DNA from 3 places in the Enterobacter bugandensis genome. Region 2 is predicted to be linked to each of the others. Evidence: predicted binding sites of a transcription regulator. Region 2 holds the regulator's gene; each other region holds the start of a gene.

Region 1 (7,495 bases), 690 kb from region 2:
CTTCAACAGCTGGCTGAGCGCTCGGGTTGAATGCTCATTTTGTTGACGCACTGCGAGGCTATCACGCAAGCTTTCCTGTAACCCGGTCAGGCATAACGAAAATTCTGCAAAGAACGTCGCCATTCCGGCCGTAACAGAGACATCGACCTGCGCGGACAAAGCTTTACGTATTTGTTCACAAAACTGATCAATATGTTGCTTAAATTTGTCATGCAGTTGCGCAATGTCGATAACATAGTGCGTGCGCGTGACCACGTACTCATCCCAGCCCCAGCCCGGATTATTGAGCCAACGCGAAACGGTTTCACGCATACTGCTCCCGGCGGAAAGTTGACCTGCCGGGCGGTTATCCTGTGCAATGGCATCGTTAAACAGCGCGCGCGTATTGAAATCAAGCTGGTTTGCCTGAAAAGCCGGGAAGCTGATCCGCGCCCGGAAGCCGGCATGGCTCAGATGCTCTTTTATACGCGTTTCAATGGGGCGGATAGCGTCATTCAGCGAGCGCGCCAGCGTAGATTCCAGCTGATCGAAGCGTAACGCCAGCTCCCGGGCAATTTTTGCCTGCGCATCCAGCATGATGAGTTCACAGGAGGAGCGAATTTTACTCAGGACGATCTGCGCCTGACCTTCATCATCCAGAACCAGCGGTTCCCGCTCTTGCAGTTTGTCACTGCGGCGATTCAGCCGCTCAACGCCTGCCAAATCAAGAATATTTTGAGGGCTGAACACATGGCCCACGGCCTGGTGAAGCGCCGATTTTTCGGCCTCCATAAAGTCCGCGGTCGCGTTCAGCGCCTGGTCAACTTCATGTTTCACCTCATCGCTCACCGCGCTCTGGCGCGTCTGCAGCAGCGCCATATCCTCTTCAAGACGCGCGATGTTCAGTTCCAGCGCCTCAAAGGCCACCGTCAGCCCCTGATAGCGGAAGTCGAGATACTCCCGTGCATTTTGCGCGTAGTTGAGCAGCTTATGCGAGGCCGAGCGCAGCGCGAATAGCGAGGCATTGGCATAGGCGGCGTAAATCAGTTTGCGTATCGGCTGTTCAAACAGCGAATCTTCCCAGAGCAAATCGGCTGCGTGACGGATATGGTTTATATCGTCCAGGTCCGCCGAACGCCAGCGGCGTCCGAGTGCGGCTTCGGCAAAATCCTGCACCCAGGGCTGCTCCTGATGATCCGGCAGGCGTCCACGGGCATTCATCTCGTTGCGGGCGCGGTTTGCCAGATATGCCCACATAGAGGAAACAGGGTAGATCTGGCCAGGCGAAATAGTGCCTTTCATTAAGGTACCGGAGATCATCGCCCTGACCTGCTCTTCATCGTCGCTATTGCGATCCTTCTGGTCGAATTTATTCACCAGCGCATACAGAGGCACTGATTTCCCCGCAACCGAAATAGCCTGACGGACCTCTTCATCAGAAATAGATTTAAGCTGGGTATAATCCATCACCGCCAGCACCGCCGACGCGCGGGCTAGCTGTTCGCTAAGCATTTTTTGCAGATGCGGTTGTCCGGCCTCATTGGGGCCGGGGGTATCGAGCAGCGTCAGCTGCCCGAGGTGCGCATCCAGACCCGCAAGATGCACGAACTCCACTTCAATCACCGGAATATGTTCGATGGCCGCGTATTCAGAGAACGGAAACGCCACGCCCAGCGCCTGGGAGAGCCTCACCAGGTCATTGAGACTTTTCAGGCAATGAAATATTGGCTGCGCCCCGAGATGATGCTTTTCAAAGGCCTCGCCTTTCTCAATACGCTCCAGCAGCGTATTCATGTCCTTATCAATTTCCAGTTGCAGAGCCAGCTTGCCGCGATCGTAATCGCCAAGCTTTTTCTGCAGCAGGTGAATCAAATCATCAATAGGAGAGACATGTGAGAAGTGGAGCACCGGCTCTTTCTGACCTGGCGTATGACGGATCAGCGTAGGCAGCGCCGTCATTGGGCGGTTGCGGTTCGGCAACACTTCGGTACCCACAATGGCATTAATGGTGGTCGATTTCCCCGCTTTCATCGTGCCAACGATAGCCAGAACCATTTCCAGACGTGTTATTTTGCGTAATTCATTATTCAGCGTTGCCTGCTGCGCTTCGACGCCGCGCGCACTAAAATGCAAAGGCAGCACGTTGTTCTTTTCACCTGTAATAGCAGCCGTCGTGCTCTCCAGCTTCGCTGTCGGCATTGATTTCAGGGTATCGAGATTTTGCAGGGCAAGCTGTAACAAACGCTCAGCTTCCTGACTTAATTCAAAAATGGTCTGTGTGTGCATGATAAAAGCCTTTCCTTAACGCAAATTTATTACTTTTATTAAGCCACTTGTATTAATTATGATGTTCAGGCTTATATGATCACGTGTGGAAAACATGTTCACCAAAATATAACTAATTGAAGATAATCAGAAATAAATGGCTATCCCTGCATGGCGTGTAAAGCTCTCCTCAAGGCCTGAAAGCCAAAAGATAAAAAGCCTGGCCCATTTTAAGAAGCTTCAGGATATATCATCATTATTTACCCACCTAAAAAGAGAGGGATAGGCCGCCAACATAAGAAATGCATGGCAGTAAAGTTCGAAGATAAATAACAATGCGTTGCTTCACCTTATCCGAAATGAAGGTGCGTAGCAATTTGCCGCAATAAAATATTCGATATATTTAGCGACTTCTCTTTCCACCGTGTTAATGACGTTAGCATCGCTTAGCTGACTGACAGTAAGTGTCACTCGCAACACATTTTCTGCGTTTTTTAAATTCACAATAGCACCGACAAAAGTGTGGATTTGCGTTATACTTGCCGCCTTTTTCGGCACTCTGCCGTCATTTAGCTGGCACTTTCCAGCGCGTTAACACTTTTGAGGATACCGACATGCAACTCCCACACTGCCCAAAATGCAATTCTGAATACACCTACGAAGATAATGGCATGTTCATCTGCCCGGAATGTGCACACGAATGGAATGATGCCGAGCCAGCGCAGGACGCTGATGCGCTGGTCGTCAAAGATGCCAACGGTAATCTGCTGGCGGATGGCGACAGCGTCACCGTGGTGAAAGATCTTAAGGTGAAAGGCAGCTCTTCCATGCTGAAGATCGGCACCAAAGTGAAGAATATCCGTCTGGTGGAAGGCGATCATAATATCGATTGCAAAATTGACGGCTTCGGTCCGATGAAACTGAAATCTGAGTTCGTGAAAAAGAACTGATTTAACCCGCCCGGTAGCACTTCGCTTACCGGGCTTTCGGGAACTACACTTAACGGGCTTTTCTTACGTGAGGTAAAGATTATGCCGTTAAGTCCCTACATCTCTTTTGCCGGCAACTGTGCAGAGGCTACCGCCTTCTATCAGCAGGCCGTCGGCGCAGAACTCCTCTATAAAATCACCTTCGGCGAAATGCCAAAAAGCGATAACAGCGAAGAAGGCTGTCCGTCCGGCATGCAGTTTCCGGATTCGGCTATCGCTCACTCCAACGTTCGCATTGCGGGCAGCGATATCATGATGAGCGACGGGCTGCCGCCGGGCAGCAGCGCACAGTACGCGGGCTTCACGCTGGTACTCGACACGCAGGATGTGTCAGAAGGCAAGCGCTGGTTCGACAACCTTGCCGATGGCGGGAATATCGACATGGCCTGGCAGGAAACCTTCTGGGCGCACGGCTTCGGTAAGGTCACCGACAAGTACGGCGTGCCGTGGATGATTAACGTCGTTAAGCAGCAGCACTAATTTTTCGGGCGGTGGGCGGTCTGCCTCCGCCTGTCATCAAACTCCCCTCAACTCTTCAAACTCCCGCAACCTGCACTTAACCCAAATGTCATATTGATGCGCCAGCATGAGGCCACATTTATCGTGAGGCCCAGCACATGCACACTGTTATCCGCGTCGAGAAACTGAGCAAGACCTTCAATCACAACAAGGCGCTGCATGCCGTTGATCTGACCGTCCAGCAGGGCGAAATGGTGGCGCTGCTGGGGCCGTCAGGTTCAGGAAAATCCACCCTTCTGCGTCACTTAAGCGGCCTTATTACCTGCGATAAAACGCCGGAAAGCCGCGTCGAGCTGCTGGGTAACACCGTGCAGCATGCAGGCCGTCTGGCGAGCGATATTCGCGAAAGCCGCGCCCGGACGGGCTACATCTTTCAGCAGTTCAACCTGGTGAACCGCCTGACGGTGCTGGAGAACGTGCTGATTGGCGCGCTCGGCAGCACCCCGTTCTGGCGCACCTGCCTGCGCTGGTTCTCCCCATCACAGAAGCAGGAGGCCTTACAGGCGCTGACCCGCGTCGGCATGGCGCACTTCGCCCACCAGCGCGTGTCCACGCTGTCCGGCGGGCAGCAGCAGCGCGTCGCTATCGCCCGCGCCCTGATGCAGAAAGCCAAAATCATTCTCGCCGATGAGCCCATCGCCTCGTTGGATCCGGAGTCGGCCCGCATCGTGATGGAAACCCTGCGCGACATCAACCAGAACGACGGCATCACCGTGGTGGTGACGCTGCATCAGGTGGATTACGCCCTGCGCTACTGCGAGCGCATCGTCGCCCTGCGTCAGGGCCACGTGTTCTTCGATGGCGCCAGCCATCAGTTTGATAACGAACGTTTTGACCATCTCTACCGCAGCGTAAACCGCGTCGAAGAACGCGCGCAGGCTGCTTAACGTCCCGATAACGAGGAATGGAAATGAACTACAAAGCCGTTGCCGCGCTGGCCTTCACCAGCATGTTCAGCATCAGCACCCTGTTAAGCCCGGCGTACGCCGAAGAGCAGGAAAAAGCGTTGAACTTTGGCATCATTTCAACGGAATCACAGCAAAACCTGAAGCCGCAGTGGGAACCGTTCCTGAAAGATATGGAAACCAAACTGGGGATCAAAGTGAACGCCTTCTTCGCCCCGGACTACGCGGGCATCATTCAGGGGATGCGCTTTAACAAAGTGGACATCGCCTGGTACGGCAACCTTTCCGCCATGGAAGCGGTGGACCGCGCCAACGGTCAGGTCTTTGCCCAGACCGTTGCGGCAGATGGTTCTCCAGGATACTGGAGCGTGCTGATCGTGAACAAAGACAGCCCGATCAACAACCTCAACGACATGATCGCCAAACGCAAAGATCTGACCTTTGGTAACGGCGATCCGAACTCCACCTCCGGCTTCCTCGTCCCTGGCTACTACGTCTTCGCGAAAAACAACATCTCCGCCAGCGACTTTAAGCGCACCGTAAACGCCAGCCACGAAACCAACGCGCTGGCCGTGGCGAACAAGCAGGTGGACGTTGCCACCAACAACACCGAAAACCTCGACAAGCTGAAAACCTCCGCGCCGGACAAGCTGAAAGAGCTAAAGGTCATCTGGAAATCCCCGCTGATCCCCGGCGATCCGATCGTCTGGCGCAAAAATCTCTCCGAAAGCACCAAGGACAAGGTCTACGACTTCTTTATGAACTACGGCAAAACGCCGGAAGAGAAAGCGGTTCTGGAACGTCTGGGCTGGGCACCGTTCCGCGCGTCCAGCGATCTGCAGCTGGTCCCGATTCGCCAGCTGGCGCTGTTTAAGCAGATGCAGGCCGTGAAGGACAACAAAGGGCTGAAGGAAGAGGAGAAGACCAGCAAAGTCTCTGAAATCCAGGCCCAGCTGGAAGACCTCGACCGCCTGACCGCCGCGCTGGGTGCGATGACGAGCGTGAATAAAGCGGTGCAGTAACACAAGTCCCCTCTCCCTTGGGGGAGAGGGGGAACAGATTAAGGAGCCAACATGCAAACCATCACCCTCCCGCCGCCGAAGCGCAGCTGGTTCTCGCTCATAAGCTGGGCCATCCTGCTGGCGGTACTCGTTATCTCCTGGAAGGGCGCGGAGATGGATCCGCTGCTGCTCTTCAAAGATTCCGGCAACATGGCGACCTTCGCCGCCGACTTCTTCCCGCCGGATTTCAGCCAGTGGCAGGACTACCTCAGCGAAATGGCCATCACCCTGCAAATCGCCGTCTGGGGCACCGCCCTCGCCGTCGTTCTCTCCATTCCGTTCGGCCTGATGAGCGCCGAAAACATCGTGCCGTGGTGGGTATACCAGCCGATGCGTCGCCTGATGGACGCCTGTCGCGCCATCAACGAAATGGTCTTTGCGATGCTATTTGTGGTCGCCGTTGGCCTGGGTCCGTTCGCGGGCGTGATGGCGCTGTTCATCCACACCACCGGCGTGCTCTCCAAGCTGCTCTCGGAAGCGGTCGAAGCCATCGAGCCCGGCCCGGTGGAAGGTATTCGCGCAACCGGCGCCAACAAAATCGAAGAGATCCTCTACGGCGTCCTGCCGCAGGTGATGCCGCTGCTGATCTCCTACTCGCTGTACCGCTTCGAGTCCAACGTTCGTTCCGCCACCGTGGTCGGTATGGTGGGCGCAGGCGGGATTGGCGTCACCCTGTGGGAAGCGATTCGCGGTTTCCAGTTCCAGCAAACCTGCGCCCTGATGGTGCTTATCATCGTCACCGTCAGCCTGCTGGATTTCCTCTCTCAACGCTTGCGTAAGCACTTCATCTGATTAGCGAGGCTTTGATTGGTATGCACTTATCCAGACATCCGACCAGTTACCCTACCCGCTGGCAAGAGATTGCGGCCAGGCTCGAAGTGGAGCTGCGCACGCATTACCGCTGCGGTGACTACCTGCCCGCCGAGCAGCAGCTTGCCGACCGCTACGAGGTGAACCGCCACACTCTGCGCCGCGCCATTGACCAGCTGGTGGAGCGCGGCTGGGTCCAGCGCCGTCAGGGCGTTGGCGTGCTGGTGCTGATGCGCCCGTTTGACTACCCGCTCAACGCCCAGGCGCGTTTTAGCCAGAATCTGCTGGATCAGGGTAGCCATCCAACCAGCGAAAAGCTGCTCTCGGTTCTGCGCCCGGCCTCCCGCCACGTGGCGGATGCGCTCGGGATTCAGGAGGGTGACAACGTCGTACACCTGCGTACGTTGCGCCGGGTCAACGGCGTGGCGGTCTGCCAGATTGACCACTACTTCGCGGACCTCACCCTCTGGCCCGTGCTGCAACATTTCGCCAGCGGTTCCCTGCATGATTTCCTTCAGGACGCGACGGGTATCGCGCTCAAACGCACCCAGACGCGCATCAGCGCCCGCCGTGCACAGGCGAAAGAGAGCAAGGTGCTGGAGATCCCCAACATGGCCCCGCTGCTCTGCGTGCGCACCCTCAACCACCGTGACGGCGAGATCAACGCGACGGAATACTCCGTCAGCCTGACCCGCGCCGACATGATTGAATTCACCATGGAGCACTGAATGCACTTCGACACCTCCACCCGACAGCGCTGGATGCGCGTGCTGGCCCATAGCCAGCCTGCTGCGCTGGCCGCCCGCATGAACGCACTCGGCCTGACGCCGGACTACGACACGATCCGCGCGCCGGAGATCGGCCTGGTGCAGATCCAGGCACGCATGGGCGGCACCGGCGAGCGCTTCTTCGCCGGCGATGCCACCCTCACCCGCGCGGCTATCCGCCTTAACAGCGGCACGCTGGG
Region 2 (7,495 bases):
GCGCGATAATGTCACGCGATTTTAAGTGATGGGTCATAAAACCTTACTGCCTGTGGATGTGGTGTTGAAAACGTTGAGATTTTTCGATTTCCCTGACGGGACGATACAGCCGAAAATTTGCTCAATTTCAGCGGGAAATGCTCCCGTCCTGGCGTGGAGAAGAATAGTTTTTCGATTTACCACGCAAATACAGTCGGTCTGACAGTATCTGGGGGGCAATTTAAACGCTTATAACGTTTAAAGGCAAGGAGGGATCGCAAAACCAGAACAATATGCCAGTATGAAAACGCGCACCAGAACAATGCGCTAATTATAGGAAAAACCCATGGCTAATCATGCGAACAAAAAACAGCCAACCGTATAAAATTCACACGCGTTTCGCTTGACTGCAAAGCAAACGGGCCAGCGATGGCTGACCCGTGGAAAGGTAAAATGACACGCCTGCCGTCAGGCGCTCTTTTTGGCAATTAATCGTTCCGGGATAACGAAACTAAAGCGGGTTCCCTTACCCAGGGTACTCTGGATATCAAGACGGCTTTCATGGTGATTCACCGCGTGTTTCACAATCGCCAGCCCCAGGCCGCTTCCCCCCGTCTGCCGCGATCGCGCTTTATCCACCCGGTAGAAGCGCTCGGTCAGGCGCGGAATATGCTCCGGGGCGATCCCCGGCCCGTTATCCTCAACGCTAAACTCGGCGCCTGCCGGCGTATGCTGCCAGCGCACCACGATATCCGTTCCTTCCGGCGTATGGTTTACCGCGTTGTACACCAGGTTGGAGATGGCGCTACGCAGTTCATCCTCGCTGCCCAGCACCTTCAGCGTGTTGTCGACGTCAAAGGTCAGCTGATGTTTTTTATGGCTTAACGTCTGCGCTTCACGCTCGACGACGCGCAGCATCATTGGCACATCAATGGTGTCATTCAGCGCAAGAGAAGGCGCCGCTTCAATCTTTGACAGCGTCAGCAGCTGCTTCACCAGCCCTTCCATACGGTGCGTTTGCTCGCGCATCGTATGCAGCGCTTTTTCACGCGGCGCGCCTTCCAGGGTTTGCTCCTGCATCATCTCCAGGTAGCCCTGCAGCACGGTCAACGGGGTGCGTAGTTCGTGGCTGACGTTGGCGAAAAAGTTACGACGCGCCCCTTCCAGCTGGTGCATCTGGGTGACGTCGCGCGCCACCATCAGCCACTGGCGATCGCTGTAGGGCATCACGCGGATTTCCAGATGGCGACCGTTATTCAGCTTCAGATTGTGGGGACGGGTGAAATCACGCTTTTTCAGATACAGCGTGAACTCGGGATAACGCAGAAGGTTGAGGATGTTCTGACCATTGTCGTCCGGCCAGCGCAGGCCCAGCAGCTGTTGCGCAAGCCCGTTACACCAGAAAATAGTTCCTTCTTCTGTCGTCAGGATCACCGCATCCGGCAGCGACTCTGCGCCGCTGCGAAAGCGTTTGATCAGGCTTCCCAGCTCGCGGCGACGCTTTTTATTACGCATCTGCATCTGGTGCAGGCCGTACAGCAGCGGCTCCCAGCTGCCGCTTCCCGGCGGCGGGGTCATACTGCGGTCCACCCACAGCCACCAGGAGAGACGCAGCAGGTTCCAGAAATGCCAGGCTAACAGCCCGGTGACCGCCGCCAGCAGAAACCACGGCAGATGCCCAAGTAAGGCCCCCAGAAGAAGGGCCGGAATACAGCATAAGATCAGTTCAAAGACGAGCCTTTTCCATGACAGACGTTCCAGCACGCGTCACACTCCTGTCATTATTCAGAAACGGGTCGAGAAACGATAACCCGTGCCGCGGACCGTCTGTACCATGCGATCGTGGCCGCTCAGTTCCAGCGCTTTTCGCAGGCGGCGGATATGTACGTCAACCGTCCGGTCTTCGACATACACGTTAGTTCCCCAGACGTTATTCAGCAACTGCTCGCGGCTGTAAACGCGTTCCGGATGGGTCATAAAGAAGTGCAGGAGTTTAAATTCGGTAGGCCCCATGTCGAGGGGATTTTCGCCGGTCATCACGCGGTGTGACGTTGGGTCAAGGCTGAGGCCCTGCATCTCGATCACCTCTTCCACCGCCATCGGGGAAATACGGCGCATGACGGCCTTAATGCGGGCAACCAGCTCTTTCGGGGAGAAAGGCTTGGTAATGTAATCGTCCGCGCCGGTCTCCAGACCGCGCACGCGATCCTCTTCCTCTCCGCGCGCCGTGAGCATCACCACCGGGATGTCGCGGGTCAGCGCTTCACGCTTCAGATGTTTGATAAACTGCAGTCCGGAGCCGCCGGGCAACATCCAGTCAAGCAGAATCAGATCGGGCCAGGGTTCATTCAGCTGGTTCACCGCGCTGTCATAATCTTCCGCTTCAACCGGCTGGAAGCCATTTTGTTCGAGCACGAAGCACACCATTTCACGAATTGGAGCTTCATCTTCTACGACCAGAATACGTCTCGCCATACTTTGCCCTGTCTTATCTTATTTAAGTTACAAGTTTGTAATGCGGCGCCATTATGCGTCAGATTTATGACAGATTTATGAAAAACAGTACCACTATAAATGGCAAACTGTTGTTTTATTACAGCGGTTATTTTCCTTTCCCTGACAGTTTATAATCGCCCGCATCGTTTTTCGCCACGGATCTCCTATGCGCATACTTCACACCTCGGACTGGCATCTGGGTCAAAATTTTTACAGCAAAAGCCGTGCGGCTGAACATGAAGCGTTCCTGAACTGGCTTCTGGAAACGGCCCAGGCGCACGAGGTGGATGCCATTATTGTGGCGGGTGACATCTTTGATACCGGTTCGCCGCCGAGCTATGCGCGTGAACTGTATAACCGCTTCGTGGTGAACCTGCAGCAGACCGGCTGTCATCTGGTGATTGTCGCCGGTAACCATGACTCCGTCGCCACGCTCAATGAATCCCGCGACATCCTGGCGTTTCTCAATACCACCGTGGTCGCCAGCGCCGGGCACGCGCCGCAGATCCTGAAAAAACGCGACGGGTCGCCGGGCGCGGTACTGTGTCCGATTCCCTTTTTACGTCCGCGGGACATCGTGCAAAGCCAGGCGGGACTATCGGGCGCGGAAAAGCAGCAGCATTTATTGCAGGCCATCACCGACTATTATCACCAGCAGCACGCGGAAGCCTGTGCCCTGCGCGGTGAACAGGCCATTCCGGTCATTGCCACCGGGCACCTCACTACCGTCGGGGCCAGCAAAAGTGACGCGGTCCGCGAGATCTATATCGGTACGCTGGACGCCTTTCCGGCGCAAAACTTCCCGCCCGCGGACTACATCGCACTCGGGCACATTCACCGCGCCCAGGTCATCGGCGGCTGCGAGCATATCCGCTACTGTGGCTCCCCTATTTCGCTCAGCTTCGATGAAACCGGAAAAGCCAAATCCGTGCATCTGGTGAGCTTTGATGAGGGCAAACTCAGCGCCGTCGAGACGCTGGAAGTGCCGGTCACCCAGCCGCTGGCGGTGCTGAAGGGCGATCTGGCTGCCATCACCGCCCAGCTTGAGCAGTGGCGCGGCGCTGAGCTTAACCCGCCCGTCTGGCTGGATATTGAAATCACCACCGATGACTACCTGCACGATATGCAGCGGAAAATTCAGGCGCTGACCGAAGAGTTGCCGGTTGAGGTGCTGCTGGTGCGCCGCAGCCGCGAGCAGCGCGAGAAAATTCTGCTCGGTGCCCAGCGCGAAACGCTTAGCGAATTGCGCGTAGAAGAGGTGTTCGAGCGCCGACTGTCGCAGGAAGAGATCGATGATGCAAAGCGCGTCAGGCTCAACGAGCTGTTCAGCCATACTCTGCACGCCCTCAATGACGAGGAAGAAAACGCATGAAAATTCTGAGCCTGCGCCTGAAAAATCTCAACTCCCTCAAGGGCGAGTGGAAAATTGACTTCACTGCGGAGCCTTTTGCCAGCAACGGCCTGTTTGCCATCACTGGCGCAACCGGCGCGGGTAAAACCACCCTGCTCGATGCCATCTGCCTGGCGCTCTACCACGAAACCCCGCGCCTGAATAAGGTCTCTCAGGCGCAAAACGATCTGATGACGCGCGATACCGCCGAGTGCCTGGCGGAAGTGGAGTTTGAGGTGAAAGGCGTTGCCTATCGCGCATTCTGGAGCCAGAACCGGGCGCGCAACCAGCCGGACGGGAACTTGCAGGCACCGCGCGTGGAGCTGGCCCGCTGCGAGGATGGCAAGATTCTGGCCGATAAGGTGTCGGATAAACTGGAGCAAACCGCGGCGCTCACCGGGCTGGACTACGGCCGTTTTACCCGCTCAATGCTGCTCTCGCAGGGGCAATTTGCCGCCTTCCTCAATGCCAAACCGGCCGACCGCGCAGAACTGCTGGAAGAACTCACCGGCACCGAAATCTACGGCCAGATTTCCGCGATGGTGTTTGAGAAACACAAAGCCGCCCGCAGCGTGCTGGAAAAATGCGAGGCGCAGGCGGCGGGTGTCGTGCTGCTCAGCGAAGAACAACAGCAGCAGTTGCAGCAAAGTTTGCAGGCACTTACTGACGAAGAGAAAACTCTGCTGGCCCAGCAGCAAAGCCAACAGAAAGATTTTCAGTGGCTTACGCGTCATGACGAGCTCGTGCGGGAGCAGCAGCGCGTTGCCGCCCTGCAGCAGCAGGCGCAACAGGCGCAGGCGAACGCGGCGCCGGAACTGGCAAAACTCCAGCTTGCCCAGCCCGCCGCCCAGCTTCGTCCGCTCTGGGAGCATCAGCAGGAGCAAACCGCACGTCTGACGCAAACCCAGCAGCGAATTAACGAAGTAAATACTCGCTTACAGACCAAAACCGCACTGCGCGCGCGGATCCGCAATACCGCCCTGCGTACCCATGAGCGGCTACAGGCCGAACTGACGGCGCTGGGACAGTGGCTGGCGGAGAATGAGCGTTATCGTCTGCTGGGCCAGGAAATTGCCGGCTGGCGCGCCCAGTTCTCACAGCTAAACCGTGACAAAAGTCAGCTCGTCGCGCTTGCTGCGCGGATGACTGAGCTACGTCAGAAGCTGGCTGAGATGCCGGAAAATACGCTGACGCTGACGGCGGATGAGGTCAGCGCGGCCATGGAGCAGCAGTCCCGGTCCCGCACGCTGCGCCAGCAGCTGACGTCGCTGCATGCCCGCTATCAGCCGCTGCAAAAGCGCCTGAGCCAGAACGGTGAAAGCGTGCAGAAAGCCCTGGCGGAGCAGAGCAAGCTCAATGAAACCCTGGCGCTGCGCCGCCAGCAGTACAAAGAGAAACACCAGCACTATCTGGACCTGAAAGCCCTGTGCGAACGCGAAGCGACGATTAAAAATCTGGAAAGCTATCGCTCACAGCTTGAGGCAGGCAAACCCTGCCCGCTGTGCGGCTCCCACGAGCATCCTGCCGTGGAGACCTACCGGTCGCTTGAGCTGACGGATAACCAGCGTCGCCGTGATGTACTCGAAAAAGAGGTCGCCGCGCTTAAGGAGGAAGGCCTGCTGGTGCTGGGACAGGTTAATGCTCTGGCTCAACAGATCCAGCGTGAGACAGACGAAGCGCAGACGCTTTCTCAGGAAGAGCAAGCACTCACTAAAGCGTGGCTGGAGGCGTGCGCGTCTTTGAATATCGCTTTGAATATTCAGGAGGATATCGCGCCATGGATGAACGAGCAGGAACACTACGAGCGCCAGCTTTACCAGCTCAGCCAGCGTCTGAACCTGCAAAACCAGCTGAACGAGCAGGAAGCGCAGGAACGCCAGTATCAGCAGCAGCGCACCGCAACCCGCCAGGCGCTGGAACATACTCTTCTCGCGCTCTCGCTTAGCGTTCCCGAAGAGGGCAATGAGGCCGACTGGCTGCACGCCCGCGAAGCGGAATTTGCCCACTGGCAGGAGAAGCAAACGCAGCACGGCGTGCTTCAGGAACGCATGAGCGCGCTGAAGCCGCTGCTCGACACGCTTCCGGCAACACACGGCGAAGAGGCTGAGCCGGCCATTCCTGATGACTGGCGCGACATCCACAATGAATGCGTGTCGCTGCAAAGCCAGCTCGCCGCCCTGCAGCAGCAGGAGGCGCTGGAGCGCGAGCGCCTGCAGCAATCGCAGACGCAGTTCACCGCAGCGCTCTCCGCAAGCTGTTTTGCCGATCGGGATGCGTTCCTTGCCGCGCTGCTGGATGACGATGCTATTCGCCGCCTCGAACAGCTGAAACAGTCGCTGGAAAACCAGATACAGCAGGCCGCGGCCCTTTCCGGCCAGGCTAATCAGCAGCTGCAGGCGCACCTTGCGCTGCGCCCGGAAGAACTTGACGCGGATGCGTCTACCCTGCAAAGCCAGCTGCAGCAGCTGGCGCAACGGCTTCGTGAGAACACCACGCATCAGGGCGAGATCCGCCAGCAGCTTAAGCAGGACAGCGATAACCGCCAGCATCAGCAGGCGTTAATGCTGCAAATTGAAGAGGCTGCGCGCCAGGCCGACGACTGGGGCTATCTCAACGCGCTGATCGGCTCCAGCTCCGGCGACAAATTCCGCAAGTTCGCTCAGGGGCTGACGCTGGATAACCTGGTCTGGCTCGCAAACCAGCAGCTTAACCGCCTGCACGGCCGTTATCTCCTACAGCGTAAGGCCAGCGAGGCGCTGGAGCTGGAAGTGGTCGACACCTGGCAGGCCGATGCGGTGCGCGATACGCGCACGCTCTCCGGCGGCGAGAGCTTCCTGGTGAGCCTTGCGCTGGCGTTAGCGCTTTCTGACCTGGTCAGTCACAAAACGCGGATTGATTCCCTGTTCCTGGATGAGGGATTCGGCACGCTCGACAGTGAAACGCTGGATACCGCGCTGGATGCGCTCGACGCGCTGAACGCCACCGGGAAAACCATCGGGGTGATTAGCCACGTCGAGGCGATGAAAGAGCGCATTCCGGTGCAGATCAAGGTGAAGAAGATCAACGGACTGGGGTATAGCAGGCTGGACAGGGAGTTTGCGGTGGGGTGAGTGTTGGGTCGATTCGGTCTGGTGCCCTCTCCCTGGCCCTCTAAACATCAAAAACGGCAACGCAAGTTGCCGTTTTGCGTTTACTCCGGCCATAACCACGCCGCGCCGCGCACGCCGCTGGAATCGCCGTGGACGGCTTTGCGGATCGGGGTTTCGCACTCGCCGCCGAAGACCCACTGTTTCACCAGATTTGGTACCGTGGCGTACAGCCGGTCAACGTTGCTCATGCCACCGCCGAGCACAATCACGTCCGGATCGAGAATGTTCACTACGTGCGCCAGCGATTTCGCCAGACGCATTTCGTAGCGGCTAAGCGCCAGTTCGGCCACCGGATCCTGTTCTTCCACCAAACGCATTATCTCGTTCCCCTTGAGCGGCTGGCCGCTCAGGCGGTGGTAGTCGGTTGCAAAACCGGTGCCGGAGATAAAGGTCTCGATACAGCCCTGCTTGCCGCAGTAGCACGGGACTTCAGCGCGGTATTTAAGCTCGTCTTCATCCATCCACGGCAGCGGGTTGTGCC
Region 3 (7,495 bases), 150 kb from region 2:
ACGGCCACGCCAGCGAGCCGGAGAAGGTGGCGTGCGCCTTCAGACCTAATCTTGCCGAGGCGACCGCCGCCTGCTTCAGCTTCTCCGTGGCCCACGCCCGACGGGCCGCATCGTTACCGCGCACGGCGGCGGGCGCGAAGTGGTCAAACGCGTCGCTGTAGGCGGGGTTCACCGCCACGAGCTGCCCTTCCAGATGGGTAGACAGTTCGCTAATGACCAGCCCGTGCGCGGCCAGCGTAGCGGCGATGTCATCGCAGTAGGCCTGGCTCTCCGCCGCTTTCTCGACGTCAAAGATGTGCGGATGGTTGCAGGGGATCTGCACCGCCTTATAACCTTTACCTGCCGCCCATTCAGCCAGCCCGTCGAGCGAATTAAACGGCGCTTCTGCGCCAATAAACTGCGACAGAAAAATGCCGGGTCCTTTCATCGTCCTCATACCACCTCCTGAACGTTACGCCTTGTCATCGTCATACTTAAACGTGAGAAGGAAAATCAGCGCGATCGCCGCGGCCGCTACCGCCGGGATCCACCAGAATGTCACCCACGCCTGCGGCACGGTCTGCCCTGCCACCAGGCGGTTATAGAGCGCGCCGGAAATCTGCGAGCCAAGCAGCATGCCGATGCCGTAGGTGAACATCACGATCATGCTCTGGGCCTGGCCTTTGACCTTTTCGCCTGCCACCCGGTCGGTGTAGATAAAGCCGACGACAAAGAAGAAATCGTAGCAGACGCCGTGGAGCAGAATGCCGAGATACAGCAGAATGCGCCCCTCCTCGCTGACGCCCAGCGCGAACATGGCGTAGCGCACAAACCACGCCAGCATGCCGATCAGCAGCATGACCTTCACCCCCAGGCGGCGGAATAGCAGCGGAATGACCAGCATGAAGAAGATCTCGGACATCTGCCCGAAGGACATGGCGGTGCTGACGTCGGCAATTCCTGCATCCGCCAGATACGAGGCGGTGTAGGCGTAATAGGTGCCGAGCGGGACGGAGATCAGCATCGCGCAGACGGAGAAGACGAAAAAGTGGCGGGTTTTGAGCAACGCAAAGGCATCCGCGCAGAAGAGATCGCGCACCTTCACCGGCAGGCCTTTCGCGGGCGCAGGCGTGTGCGGCAGCGTCAGGCTGTAAAGCGCCAGCAGCACGGAGCTGGCCGCCGCTACCTTAAAGATGGTAACGCTGGACGCCACGCCGGTGACGCCGATGAAAATGCCCGCCACGATCCAGCCGATGGTGCCGAACACGCGCACCACCGGGAAGGTTTTATCCACGTTCGCCAGGCTATGGAACGCGATGTTGTTGGTCAGCGCCAGCGTCGGCATGTAGCAGAGCGTGTAGCCAAACAGCAGGCCAATCAGCAGCGCGCCGTTCTCGGCAATCAGCGCCCCCGGCACGAACCAGAGGATCGCCGCGCCCGCGAGGTGCATCATCGCCATCACCTTCTGCGAAGCGAAGAAGCGGTCCACCAGCATCCCGAGCACGAACGGCGAAAGAATCGAGGCGATGGGCCCGGCGGAGAAGGCATCGCCAATCAGCAGAGACATGTTGTGCTGGGTCATCACCAGGCCGAGCGTGACCGACCAGCTACCCCAGATAAAAAATTGCAGAAACATCATCAGCGACAGCCGCGGCACCAGCAGCCGGTGCTGCACTATCGCCTTTTCACTACTTTCAGTTGACACCATGATAAGCCTCACCCGGAAAAAGTAATCGATTACAAAACAACTCAAATGAAAAGTAATCGATTACAAAATAAAGATCCTGTGGATCGTAGAAGATTTGGGAGGGGGGTCACGATAAAGATGAAGCAGTGTTTTGTAGGCCCGGTAAGCGCAGCGCCACCGGGCGTGAAGGCAGGTGCGGTCTGGTTTGGTGCGGTCTGTTGCCCTCACCCCGGCCCTCTCCCACAGGGAGAGGGAGAAAAACGGGCTACTTTTTGCGTGAGAGCTTAAACGCGATAAACAGGAACACCACCCATACCGGCAGCAGCATTGCTGAAAGTCGCATCTCATCCATGGTGCACATCAGCACCAGAATCAACGCCAGGAACGCGATACAGAGGTAGTTCCCCGCCGGATAGAGCAGCGCTTTGAACTGCGTCTCGCGCCCCTTGCGGCGCATCGCCGCGCGGAAACGCAGGTGCGCCAGGCAGATCATGATCCAGTTCAGCAGCAGCGTCGCCACAACCAGCGCCATCAGCAGGCCAAAGGCCTGTTTCGGCAGCAGGTAGTTAATTAGCACTACCAGAGACGTAATCGCGCCGGAAAGGAACAGCGAATTGACCGGCACGCCGCGGCGGCTGACGCGGGTAAGGAACTTCGGTGCGTTGCCCTGTACGGAGAGGCCAAACAGCATACGGCTGTTGGAGTAGACCCCGCTGTTGTACACCGACAAAGAGGCCACCAGAATGACGAAGTTCAGTGCCGAAGCCACCACGTTGCTGTTGAGATCGTGGAAAATCATCACGAACGGGCTGCTGTCGGACTTCACTTCCACCCACGGATAGAGCGCCAGCAGCACCACCAGCGAGCCGATATAGAACAGCAGAATACGGTACACCACCTGGTTGACCGCTTTCGGAATGCTTTTATGCGGATCGCGCGCTTCGGCCGCGGTAATGCCAATCAGCTCCAGACCGCCGAAGGAGAACATAATCACCGCCAGCGAGAGGATGAGCCCTTTCCAGCCGGTCGCCAGGAAGCCGCCGTGCTGCCACAGGTTGTCGATAGTGGCCCGCTCGCCGCCGTGGCCGGAGAACAGCAGCCACAGGCCAAAGCCGATCATGCCGATAATTGCCAGCACCTTGATCAGCGCAAACCAGAACTCGGTTTCACCATACAGGCGCACGTTGACGAGGTTAACGGCGTTAATGATGATGAAGAAGGCCGCCGCCCAGATCCACGTGGGCACGTCCGGCAGCCAGTACTGCATGTAGATGCCGGCGGCGGTCAGCTCCGCCATCCCCACCAGCACGAACATCACCCAGTAGTTCCAGCCGGAGAGGAAGCCTGCGAACGGGCCCCAGTATTTATAGGCAAAGTGCGCGAAGGAGCCTGACACCGGCTCTTCAACGACCATCTCGCCGAGCTGGCGCATGATCAGGAAGGCGATAATCCCGGCGATAGCGTAACCCAGCAGAACCGCCGGGCCGGCCATCTGAATGGCGGGGCCGATGCCGAGAAACAGCCCGGTACCGATTGCGCCGCCGAGGGCAATTAACTGAATATGTCGATTTTGCAAACCACGTTGCAGCGTCGGATTCTGATCCGACGAGGCTTCAGCGCGACCATGGCCTGAAGCGGATGACGCGTCTTTCACGCCCTACCCCTGTCTCTTTTTTAGAAGGGGCACGTTTTAACACTTCATGCTGGTGGTAGCAAGCTTAACGCCGGGCCAGCGCGTGCGCCCGGCGGATAAACGTCACGACCCGATAATTCCGCCGTCCGCTTTCACGATCACCACCGTGGACGATCGCGGGCGTCCGTTCGGGCTGGCGTCCGGCCAGTTAGAGACGGCGCGAGGATTGGCCGGGTCGGTAATATCATCCCCGCCCTCCCCTGGGTGCTGAATGTTGATAAACAGCGTGCGGTTGTCCGGCGTAAACGCAATGCCGGTGATCTCACACCCGCGCGGCCCGGTCAGGAAACGGCGATACTCGTTGGTGCCCGGAATGGTCGCCACCATCTGGTTATTGCCCATTCCCTCGTACGCTTTCTTATTGATGGTGCTGGAGGAGACGTCGGTCTGGATCCACAGGACGCCCTGATGATCGAAAGAGAGTCCGTCCGGACTGCCGAATGCCGCGCCCTGCATGGAGCCTTTGGCCTTCGGATCGTCGCCGTCGGTGCGTCCGGCCATGACCAGAATATCCCACTTAAAGCGTGCGGCAGCAGGGTCCGCGCCGTCTTCGTGCCAGTGCATGATATGCCCAAACACGTTGTTGGCGCGCGGGTTGGCGGCATCCACCGGCGCTTTCCCCTCTTTCCCGCGATCGCTGTTGTTGGTGAGCGTACAGTAGACGCTGCCGCTGGCGTGCGGATCGACGGCTATCCATTCGGGGCGATCCATTTTGGTCGCCCCCACCGCGTCGGCCGCCAGGCGGGTTTTAATCAGCAGATCGCCCTGGCTTTCAAACCCTTTACTCTTATCCAGGCCATTTTGCCCGAAGATCAGCGGCAGCCAGTCTCCGCTCCCGTCCTCGTTGAACCTGGCGACGTACAGCGTGCCGGAGGTCAGCAGCTGCATATTGGCTTCACGGTTCGCGGGATCGTATTTTTTGTCCGAGACAAACTTATAGATGTACTCAAACTTCTGATCGTCACCCATATAGACCACCACGCGATTATCAGCGGCGAGCGTGACGGCAGCCCCCTCATGCTTGAAGCGACCGAGCGCGGTATGCTTGCGTGGCGTAGAGGTCGGGTCGTAAGGATCGATCTCCACGACCCAGCCGAAACGGTTGGGTTCGTTAGGGGTTTTATCGACGCTGAACCGCTCGTCCACCTCGTTCCAGCGGTAGGATTCATCGCTGTCGCTGATGCCGTAGCGTTTTTCCAGCGGATTGAGATCGGCTTTTTTGACAAAAATATCCGACCAGTTTTCCTCGCAGGTGAGATAGGTGCCCCACGGCGTGTGGCCGTTAGCGCAGTTTTGCATGGTGCCCAGCACGCGTTCCCCCTGCGGGTCGGCGGCGGTTTTCATTAAGTCCTGATGCCGCGCCGGGCCGGTAAGCTGCATCGGCGTATTGACGGTGATGCGGCGGGCATATGAAGACGGGCGTACCACCTGCCAGTCGCTGCCCGCTTTTTTCACTTCCACCACCGACACGCCCATCGCGTTCTGCCCCTTGCGGGCCTTGTCGAGGCTCCAGTTCGCCGTACCGTCGGTAAACAGCATCCCGTTGTCGATGTATTCATGGTTCATCGCCAGCAGGCCATGCTCCGGGTTTTGCTCCCCCTGCGGCAGGCTAAACCACGCCATGCCGTCGTGGTGCATGCCCGCCTGCACGGCCTGTTCATCCGTAGTGTTGCTGGCGTCCGGCTTAAAGGCTGGCATGTTGTTTTTGATCCCCGTCGGGTCCCCCCAGCGATAGAACGGGCGGGCAATATAGCCTTCCGGCACCCTGACCGTATCTTCGGTGGAGACGTCGATGCTGGTAAAGCCCAGGGAAACCGCTTTTGCCAGCGCGGAAGGCTTCGATACCGCGGCAATGGCGTTCTCAGGTTTGATCAGAAACGGGAATGATACGGCGGCCCCCGCAACGGCCCCCATCTGGAGAAAACGGCGGCGGGAGAGGAACACCTCCGCCACCTCGGAGAATACCGGGTTTGCGCTGCGGTTAGCGATGTCGTCGCGATGTTCTTTTTTAAAAACGGATTTGAGGGGTCTGCCCATAGCGGCTTCCTGTCATTGGCCAAGAGGTAAAAGAGTTGGCGACCAGTGTAAGAAGCTTTTATTACAATTTTATAACACGATGACGGAAGGATGGGGGCATCCGTGCCCCGGATAACGAGGTGGAACGCTTAGAACTCGTAGCCCACCGAGACCTTAAAGGTACGCGGTTCGCCCTGAGTGATGTAGGTACCGGAATCGTCCACGCTGGCCCAGTAGTTCTCATTGGTCACGTTGTCGATGCCCGCGCGCACGGTCATCTGGTTTGCGTTGTGGTTCACCGCGAAGCGATAGCGCATGCCCAGATCCAGCGTGGTGTAGCTATCCAGCTTTTTGCTGTTCGCGAGGTCGGCATACTGCGTGCCGGAGTGGTTCACGCGCGCGGTCGCTGTCAGGCCGTCAACCGGCTTGATGTCGTACTCCGCGCCCAGCACGGCGTAGAAGTTCGGAATACCAATTGCATCGTTGCCCTGGTTCACGCCGTTTTTGGTTTTGGTTAGCTCCGCCTGCAGCCAGGTGGCGCTGGCGTTCAGACGCATCCCGAGCATCGGCTCGCCGAAGACGTTCAGCTCCACGCCACGGTTGCGCTGTTCAGCGTCCAGGCCGTAGTGATTGTTAGCATCGAGGATCGCCGAGGGCATTTTAATCTCAAACAGCGCCAGAGAGCCGCCCACGCGCCCGAAGTCCGCCTTCACGCCCACTTCGTTCTGCTTAGAGTGAACGATGCCGGTGCTCTGGCCGTAGTTGGTGGCGGTGTTAGGTGCGGTTTTGCCCGGCTGCAGCGCTTCGGTGTGGTTGGCGTAGAGGGAAATTTCTTCCCACGGTTTGTAAACCACGCCGTAGGTTGGCATCCAGCGGCTGCCGTCGAAGCCGTCCGCGTCGTTCTCTGCGCCGGTAATTTTGTTATACCCGCGAACGACCACTTTCTGATGGCGCGCGCCTGCGGTGAACAGCAGCTTGTCATCAAACACGCCCAGGGTATCGCTCAGCAGCCAGCCCTGGGTGCGGGTGCGCCCGCTGGTCAGCGGATCGCTGTATTTACCGCCGGAGCCGTTGAAGTTGGTGCTGTCCGGCATATCCACGCCGGTGTTGTGGTAGATGTTGGTGGTCGGGTTATCCTTCGCCGCCGACATTTTCCAGGCGATTTTTTCGTTTTTGGTCATTGCGGAGTACCCGACGTTGACCTTGTGCGAGACGAAGCCGGTGTTGAAGTTGCCGCGAATGCCCGCCATCCCGCTGACGGAATCGCTGATGCGATTGGTATCCAGACGGCTGGCCGTCGCCTTGCCGCTCTTGTCCACCAGCTTCGGCGCGCTGTAGATCCCTTCTTCATGCGCGTGCTGCGCGCCCAGGCCGGTATAGGCGGTCCAGCTGTCGGTGATGTCATACTCGCTGCGCCACATCCCGAACTCGTTTTCGATATCGCTGTAGGCCCACTTCTGCGAGAAGTTACGATCGTTTTTCGGCGGTTCAGGCACGAAGTCCACCGCCGAGATGTTGACGCTGGTCGGGCTGCCGTGGAAGGTTTTCTTCTGATAGCCCAGATCCAGCGAGGTGCGGAAGCGGTCGCCTTTGTAGTCCAGGCCGGTGGAGAGCAGCGTGGTGCGGCGGCGGTCGTTCGGTACGCCGGTTTCCCCTTCACGATGCACGAGGTTCACGCGCGCGCCGAACTGGTCGTTATCGCCAAAGCGACGCCCCGCATCCAGCGTGGTGCCAATCTGGGAATCAGAGGTGTAGTCCACGCCCACTTTCGCCTGCGGCGTTTCCCCGGCATGCTTTGGCTCAAGGTTAATCATCCCGCCCACGCCCGAGCTTGCCGCGCCGTTCATCAGGGAGTTGGCCCCTTTGAAGATCTCAATGCGGTCGACCATCTGGGCATCCACCACCTGACGCGGCAGCACGCCGGAGAGGCCGCCGAAGGTCATGTCGTCGCCGTCAAACTTCAGGCCGCGAATGCGGAAGGTTTCCGCGCTGTTGCCGTAACCCTGCACAAACTGTACGCCCGCGTCGTTGGCGACCACGTCAGCAATGGTTTTCGCCTGCTGATCTTCCACCAGTTTTGAGGTGTAGCTGATGATGTTGAACGGCACGTCCATGGCGTT

The links. The regulator PhoB, encoded in region 2, activates phosphate uptake and scavenging genes when phosphate is short. The targets are predictions, from matches to a motif close to CTGTCATAAAACTGNCNNAT.
Region 1: a site for PhoB is predicted at 3,744-3,763, ahead of phnC (phosphonate ABC transporter ATP-binding protein). Genes of this name have one in related genera too.
Region 3: a site for PhoB is predicted at 5,455-5,474, ahead of DG357_RS05780 (PhoX family protein). Genes of this name have one in related genera too.

What each region holds. Positions count from the first base shown of each region.
Region 1 covers NZ_LT992502.1:373,130-380,624, reverse strand. The annotation lists gene crfC (clamp-binding protein CrfC) at 1-2,265, opposite strand, end outside; gene DG357_RS01840 (zinc ribbon domain-containing protein YjdM) at 2,859-3,194, shown strand; gene yjdN (VOC family metalloprotein YjdN) at 3,276-3,713, shown strand; gene phnC (phosphonate ABC transporter ATP-binding protein) at 3,851-4,639, shown strand; gene phnD (phosphonate ABC transporter substrate-binding protein) at 4,663-5,679, shown strand; gene phnE (phosphonate ABC transporter, permease protein PhnE) at 5,731-6,510, shown strand; gene phnF (phosphonate metabolism transcriptional regulator PhnF) at 6,531-7,256, shown strand; gene phnG (phosphonate C-P lyase system protein PhnG) at 7,257-7,495, shown strand, end outside.
Region 2 covers NZ_LT992502.1:1,059,168-1,066,662, reverse strand. The annotation lists gene brnQ (branched-chain amino acid transporter carrier protein BrnQ) at 1-37, opposite strand, end outside; gene phoR (phosphate regulon sensor histidine kinase PhoR) at 448-1,743, opposite strand; gene phoB (phosphate response regulator transcription factor PhoB) at 1,765-2,454, opposite strand; gene sbcD (exonuclease subunit SbcD) at 2,642-3,847, shown strand; gene sbcC (exonuclease subunit SbcC) at 3,844-6,975, shown strand; gene mak (fructokinase) at 7,056-7,495, opposite strand, start outside.
Region 3 covers NZ_LT992502.1:1,204,555-1,212,049, reverse strand. The annotation lists gene DG357_RS05795 (sugar phosphate isomerase/epimerase family protein) at 1-436, opposite strand, end outside; gene DG357_RS05790 (MFS transporter) at 452-1,687, opposite strand; gene pheP (phenylalanine transporter) at 1,932-3,320, opposite strand; gene DG357_RS05780 (PhoX family protein) at 3,423-5,396, opposite strand; gene DG357_RS05775 (TonB-dependent receptor) at 5,525-7,495, opposite strand, start outside.